Stappia indica: one gene and its partner. The protein of the gene in region 2 interacts with the protein of the main gene of each other region in a pairwise test. Links are inferred from orthologs where the notes say so. Each region holds a gene or a part of one and is shown on either strand. Other genes may lie near its edges.

Region 1 (3,307 bases), 1.6 Mb from region 2 along the record:
CACGATCTTCTTTTCCTTCGAGGATTCGCATGTGCGCTTCGGCCGCGATGCGGTCGCCACCTATGTGGAAGGCATCGAGGGGCGCTTGATGCGGGCGCTGAAGAGCGTCCTCGGCTCCAGCACCATGTCCGAGAAGACGACGATCCGGGCGCAGCGCTGGACCTTCGGCGAGATCATCGGCCTCTACCTGTCGCAGGTGAAGCACCGGGCCGAGCAGGCCGCCGGTCACGCCTTCGAGGAGGTGGTGCTGGGCCGCCCCGTGCGTTTCGTCGACGAGAACGACGAGGCCGACCGGCGGGCCGAGGCGGAGCTGGAAGCGATTGCCCGCAAGGCCGGCTTTTCCTCCGTCGCCTTCCAGTTCGAGCCGATTGCCGCCGCGCTCGACTACGAACGCGCGGTGAGCCGCGAGGAACTGGCGGTGATCGTCGACCTTGGCGGCGGCACCTCGGATTTCGCGGTGGTGCGCGTGTCGCCGGAGCGGCGGGCGAAGACGGACCGGCGCGAGGACATTCTCGCCAGCACCGGCATCCATATCGGCGGCACGGATTTCGACCGGCTGCTCAGCCTTTCCCGGGTGATGCCGGAGCTCGGCTACCGTACGCCCTCGCGCGATCCGCGCCGCGACCTGCCGAACTGGGCCTATTTCGAGCTCGCCACGTGGCACCGGATCAACTTCCTCTACGCCCCGCAGATCGACACGCGGCTGAAGGACCTGCGGCAGGATGCGGCCCGGCCGGAGCTGGTCGACCGGCTGATGTCGGTGGTGTCGGAGCGGCAGGGCCATGCGCTGGCCGGCGCCGTCGAGGCGGCGAAGATCGCCTTGTCGCACGAGGAGCTCTACCGCCTTGCGTTTCCGCTGCGCGGCGGCGCGCTCGATGTCGACGTGTCGCGCTCCGACCTGATCGAGGCCATCGGCCAGGCGGTCGCGGGCGTGGAAGGGGCGCTGTCGGCCTGTCTGGCGGATGCGGGCGTTGCGGCGGGGGAGATCTCGTCGGTGTTCCTGACCGGCGGCTCGGCCTCCGTGCCCTTCGTGCGGCAGCGGCTGACCGGCCTGCTGCCGGGCGCAAGGGTGGTGCAGGGCGACGTCTTCGGCAGCGTCGGGGCGGGACTTGCCCTCGACGCTGCGCGGAAATACGGATCGGGCTGAGCTGCGGGGAAGCGGCTACGATCCGTTGCTGGCCATGGTCAGCCCGCGGTCGAAGCCGGCGGGCTGGTTGCGCACCAGGATGACGAGGGCGGCGGAGGCTTCCGCCGCGCCCTTTGCCGCAAGCCCGCCATGGGCGCGGCAGGTGTCGGCGTCGCTGAGACCGCTGGCGGACGGGGCGAAGACGGTGAGGTTGACGCAGGAGATGCGGCGGAGCCCTGCATCCGATTCCTGCGCTACGGTCGCAAGACCGAGGCCCAGGCTGAGGGCAATACCGGCAACGGCAAGCTTTGCGATCCGCATCTGTCGTTCCTTTCGGTGACGGGAACCCCTGTACAACCGAGGACTAGCACCCTTTCACTGATCCTAGCCTGAAATGCGTGTTCATCTGGCATTCATCGTGAGTGATTCGGCAAATTTTGCCTAGTCGACAAATTTTGCAAAAAGAAAGGGCGAATCGACTTCGATCCGCCCTTTATTAACCATTTATTAACTTGTTTGATCAGGCCGACTGGCGGGTCGAGATGCCCTTTTCAGCGAAATGCGACTGCAGTTCCTGGTTCTGGAACATCTCGCGCACGATGTCGCAGCCGCCGACGAACTCGCCCTTTACGTAGAGCTGCGGGATGGTCGGCCACTGGGAGAACTCCTTGATCCCCTGGCGCAGCTCGTCGTCTTCCAGCACGTTGATGCCCTTGTAGGGCACGCCGACGTAGTCGAGGATCTGCACCACCTGACCGGAGAACCCGCACTGCGGGAAGGTCGGGGTTCCCTTCATGAACAGCACGACATCGTTGGTGTCGACTTCGTTCTTGATCCACTGCTGAATGCTCATGTCACTGTCCTTTCGTTCTGCCGGGTCAAGGTCCGGCGACCGTGGATTGCCCGGTGCCCTGGTTGCGGATCACTCGGGAGCGCTGGTCTGCAGGGCGAGCGCGTGCAGCTCCCCGCCCATGTTGCCCTTGAGCGCCTGGTAGACCATCTGGTGCTGCTGCACCCGGGTCTTGCCCTGGAATGCCGAGGAGATCACCACCGCGGCGTAATGGTCGCCGTCGCCGGCGAGATCGCGGATTTCAACCTGCGCATCGGGCAAGGCTTCCTTGATGAGAGCCTCGATCTCGCGCGCCTGCATTGCCATTGCGTTCCGTCCTTCCCTCTCCGGGGCGGCCCTTGCCGGCGGCCTGCCCCGATGCCCTGAAAGTTTGAGGACGAGCGCTCAGGCGCCCGTCATGTACTGCGGGAACCAAGTCTCGTGGGTCTCGCGCAGCTTTGCAACGGATATGGTGAGGATGTCCTCAACCGTCAAATCGCTGCCTTCGACCCGGCCGATCTCGACGATCTCGAGACCTTCATCCAGCGCGTCCTCCAGCACGGAGGCGGCCTCGTCGGCGCTGAACGTCAGCACGTAGCGGCCCTGGTCCTCGCCGAAGAGCGCGGCATGGGCCGGGGCGGGCACCTTGACCCGCGCGCCCTTAGCCCCTGCCATGGCCATCTCGGCCAGCGCCACGGCAAGGCCGCCGGAGGAGATGTCGTGGACGGCGGTGACGCGGCCCGAGCGGATCAGCTCGCGCACGAAGTCGCCGCGGCGGCGCTCTGCGGCCAGATCCACCGGGGGCGGTGCGCCTTCCTCGCGGCCCAGGATATCGCGCAGATAGGCGCTCTGGCCCAGATGCGTGCCGTGGCCGCCGATCACCGCGATCACGTCGCCCTCGCTCGCGAAGGCCGCGGCGGCGCGGCGGGCAAGGTCGGGCAGCAGGCCGACGCCGCCGATGGCCGGGGTCGGCAGGATGCCCTCGCCGCTGGTCTCGTTGTAGAGCGAGACGTTGCCCGAGACGATGGGGAAGTCGAGCTCGCGGCAGGCTTCGCCGATGCCCTTGATGGCCCCGACCAGCTGCCCCATGATCTCGGGCCGCTCTGGATTGCCGAAGTTCAGGTTGTCGGTCGCGGCCAGCGGCTCGGCGCCGACGGCCGTCAGGTTGCGCCAGCATTCTGCGATGGCCTGCTTGCCGCCCTCGAAGGGATCCGCCTCCACGTAGCGCGGCGTCACGTCGACGGTGAAGGCCAGCGCCTTGCCCTCGGTGCCGACGCGGATGATGCCGGCATCGCCCCCCGGAGAGGCGAGTGTGTTGCCCTGCACCAGCGTGTCGTACTGCTCGTAGACCC
Region 2 (3,081 bases):
CTGGTCATGTCGGGTTTCTTCTCCGGCTCGGAGACCGCGCTGACCGCCGCCTCGCGGGCGCGCATGCTGCAGCTGGAAAAGACCGGAGACCGACGCGCGGCCGTCGTCAGCCGCCTGATCATGGTCCGCGAGCGGCTGATCGGTGCGCTTCTGCTCGGCAACAATCTGGTCAACATTCTCGCCTCGGCGCTCGCCACCAGCGTGCTGCTGAGCCTGTTCGGCGATGCCGGCGTCGTCTATGCGACTCTGGTGATGACCGCCCTCGTGCTGATCTTTTCCGAGGTGCTGCCGAAGACCTGGGCGATCTCCAATCCGGACAGCTTCGCCATCGCCGTCTCCCCGGTGGTGCGCATCGTCGTGATCGTCTTCGGCCCTGTGGTCAGCGCTGTCGAGATGATCGTGCGCGCCCTGCTGCGCCTGTTCGGCGTCGACGTGTCGGAAAACCGCAACGTCCTGTCCGCCCATGAGGAGCTGCGCGGCACCGTCGACTTGCAGCATCTGGAGGGCGGTCTGGTGAAGGCCGAGCGCGATCGCATCGGCGGCCTGCTCGACCTCGCCGACCTGGAAGTGTCGGACGTCATGGTCCACCGCACCAAGATGAACACGCTGAACGCGGACGAGCCGGTCGACAGGCTGATCCAGGACGCGCTGGCGAGCCCGCACACCCGCCTGCCGCTGTGGCGCGGGCAGACCGACAACTATATCGGCGTGCTGCATGCCAAGGACCTGCTGCGCGCGCTGGCAGCCGCCGGCGGCGACGCCTCGAGCATCGATATCGAGCAGATCGTCTCCCCGCCCTGGTTCGTGCCGGACACGACCAGCCTGCAGGACCAGCTCAATGCCTTCCTCAAGCGCAAGGCGCACTTCGCCCTCGTCATCGACGAGTATGGCGAGGTGATGGGCCTGGTGACGCTGGAAGACATCCTGGAAGAGATCGTCGGCGAGATCTCGGACGAGCACGACGTGGAACTTGCCGGCGTCCGCCCGCAGCCCGACGGGTCGATCATCGTCGACGGCGGGGTTCCGATCCGCGATCTCAACCGCGCGGTCGACTGGCGCCTGCCGGACGACGAGGCCACGACCATCGCCGGCCTGGTGATCCACGAGGCACGCATGATCCCGGACGAGCGGCAGGCCTTCACCTTCCACGGCTACCGGTTCACGGTGCTGAAGCGCGAGAAGAACCGCGTCACGCGCCTGAAGATCACGCCGCTTTCGAAGGAAGTCGCCGGCTCGGTCAAGGCGGTGTTCGCCGGCCAGGCGGCCCTGACTGCGCAGGCCCCGGCTCCCACGGTCCAGCCGGGCTGACCGGGCGAACTGGCCGGAACTCGGGCGATCTTAGGTATTGTTAGGCGATGGACGCAGGCCCGCCGCCGCGCGGGTCGCGCTCGTCGGGCGTGCGCACCTCGATCGCCAACGCATGAAGCCCGGCGTCGAAGGCAGGCTTCAGACAGTCGTTGACCGCCCGGTGGCGCGCGACGCGGCTCTGGCCGGCAAGCGCTTCCGCCACCATGCGAATTCGGAAATGGGTCTCGCCGCCCTCGCGCCAGCCGCCATGTCCGCGGTGCCGCTCGGATTCGTCGATCACCTCGAGGCTCTGCGGGGCAAAAGCCTCGCGCAGGCGCTGTTCGATCAGGTCCCGGATGCTCATGCCTTCCATGTGACAGACTTTTCGCCGCCGTCAAGACCTTGCCGAAGGTGGCCCCCTCCCCCTATTTATGCGGATCGCCGCGGCAAGAGCCGCGCATTCCCGCCCCGCAGATCACGGAAACTGGACCAGGACCGTTGGCTTCGGACATCTTCGACCGCATTCGCATCAGCACGAAGCGCAGCCGCGCTGCGGAGGAGGAGTTCGTGTGCGAGCGGACCTGCGACTGGGAAGGCTGCGACGAGCCCGGCACCCACAGGGCGCCGAAGGGGCGCCATGCCGACGGCGAGTATCATCATTTCTGCCTCGCCCATGTGCGGGACTACAACAAGTCCTACAACTATTTCGCCGGCATGGACGACGACGAGACGCGCGCCTACCAGCGTGATGCCCTGACCGGTCATCGCCCCACGTGGAAGATGGGCGTCAACGCCAAGGCGGCCGGCGAAAGCGCCCAGGCCTGGTCGGATGTCGACCCGCGCCAGGCGGCCAAGGCCCGTGCGGAGGCGCGCAAGCGCGCCGGCCGCGGCGGCCGGACGGAAGGAAGCGGCGCCCGCGCGCCCAAGCTGAAACAGCTGGAGGCGCGCGCCTTCGACACGCTCGGCCTGCCGCATCATGCCCGCGACGCCGAGATCAAGGGCCGCTACAAGGAGCTGGTGAAGCGGCTGCATCCCGATGCCAATGGCGGCGACCGGTCGCTGGAAGACAGGCTGCGCGAGATCATCAACGCCTACTCGCTGCTGAAAAAGGCCGGCTTCTGCTGAAACTGGAGGCGGCCTTGTCCTTAAGCAGGCTTGCCAGTTGGTCCGGATCGGCTATGAAATCGTAGGTCTCCCGTGTTTGAGGATCGTGTCCGGCAGTGGCCGGCCTGCGGTCTCCCGTCGCAGGGAGCTCCTTTCCCGGCGCAATTCGCGCCAGCGCCGCCAGCGACGAGGCGTTTTCACTTGGCCGAACGAGGCTCTGGCAATAGGGTCTGGTTCGAATTTCGCGCCGTGGCGACACGCGCGGCGCTTTGCACGACATCGCGGATCCCGCCGGCGGCGGGCCAGCGGAGGAAAGATGACTGACAAGACCCTGCCCGTCGAAAACCTGCCGGACACCACCGTGTCCGTGCGCGAGACCTTCGGCATCGACAGCGACCTGACGGTTCCCGCCTACAAGGAACCGACCGCCCACACGCCCGATCTCGATCCCGATTACCTCTTCGACCGGCAGACCACCCTGGCGATCCTCGCCGGCTTCGCCCACAATCGCCGCGTCATGGTCACCGGCTATCACGGCACCGGCAAGTCGACCCATATCGAGCAGGTCGCCGCGCGGCTGAACTGGCCCTGCGTGCGCGTCAACCTGGACAGCCACATCTCGCGGATCGACCTGGTCGGCAAGGACGCCATCGTCCTCAAGGAGGGCCGCCAGGTCACCGAGTTCCGGGA

The links.
Region 1: the proteins of GH266_RS13060 (region 2) and grxD interact in binary tests that used the Escherichia coli proteins (3 or more experiments, as listed by UniProt). The link is inferred for Stappia indica from one-to-one orthologs.

The regions. Positions count from the first base shown.
Region 1 is NZ_CP046908.1:1,186,104-1,189,410, reverse strand. Bases 314-3,307 are described here. They hold grxD (Grx4 family monothiol glutaredoxin), read right to left. Parts: upstream 1,980-3,307; coding sequence 1,647-1,979; downstream 314-1,646. Other genes in these bases: purL (phosphoribosylformylglycinamidine synthase subunit PurL), read right to left, coding at 2,361-3,307; GH266_RS05715 (BolA family protein), read right to left, coding at 2,049-2,282; GH266_RS05725 (antitermination protein), read right to left, coding at 1,163-1,447; GH266_RS05730 (Hsp70 family protein), read left to right, coding at 314-1,147. Outside these bases: more of GH266_RS05730, read left to right, coding at 1-313. UniProt on the Escherichia coli protein: Monothiol glutaredoxin involved in the biogenesis of iron-sulfur clusters.
Region 2 is NZ_CP046908.1:2,772,088-2,775,168, forward strand. The notes cover bases 1-2,768. They hold GH266_RS13060 (BolA family protein), read right to left. Parts: upstream 1,652-2,768; coding sequence 1,349-1,651; downstream 1-1,348. Other genes in these bases: GH266_RS13055 (HlyC/CorC family transporter), read left to right, coding at 1-1,308; GH266_RS13065 (DnaJ domain-containing protein), read left to right, coding at 1,786-2,412; cobS (cobaltochelatase subunit CobS), read left to right, coding at 2,708-2,768. Outside these bases: more of cobS, read left to right, coding at 2,769-3,081. UniProt on the Escherichia coli protein: Transcriptional regulator that plays an important role in general stress response. Has many effects on cell morphology, cell growth and cell division. Acts by regulating the transcription of many genes, including dacA (PBP-5), dacC (PBP-6), ampC and mreB.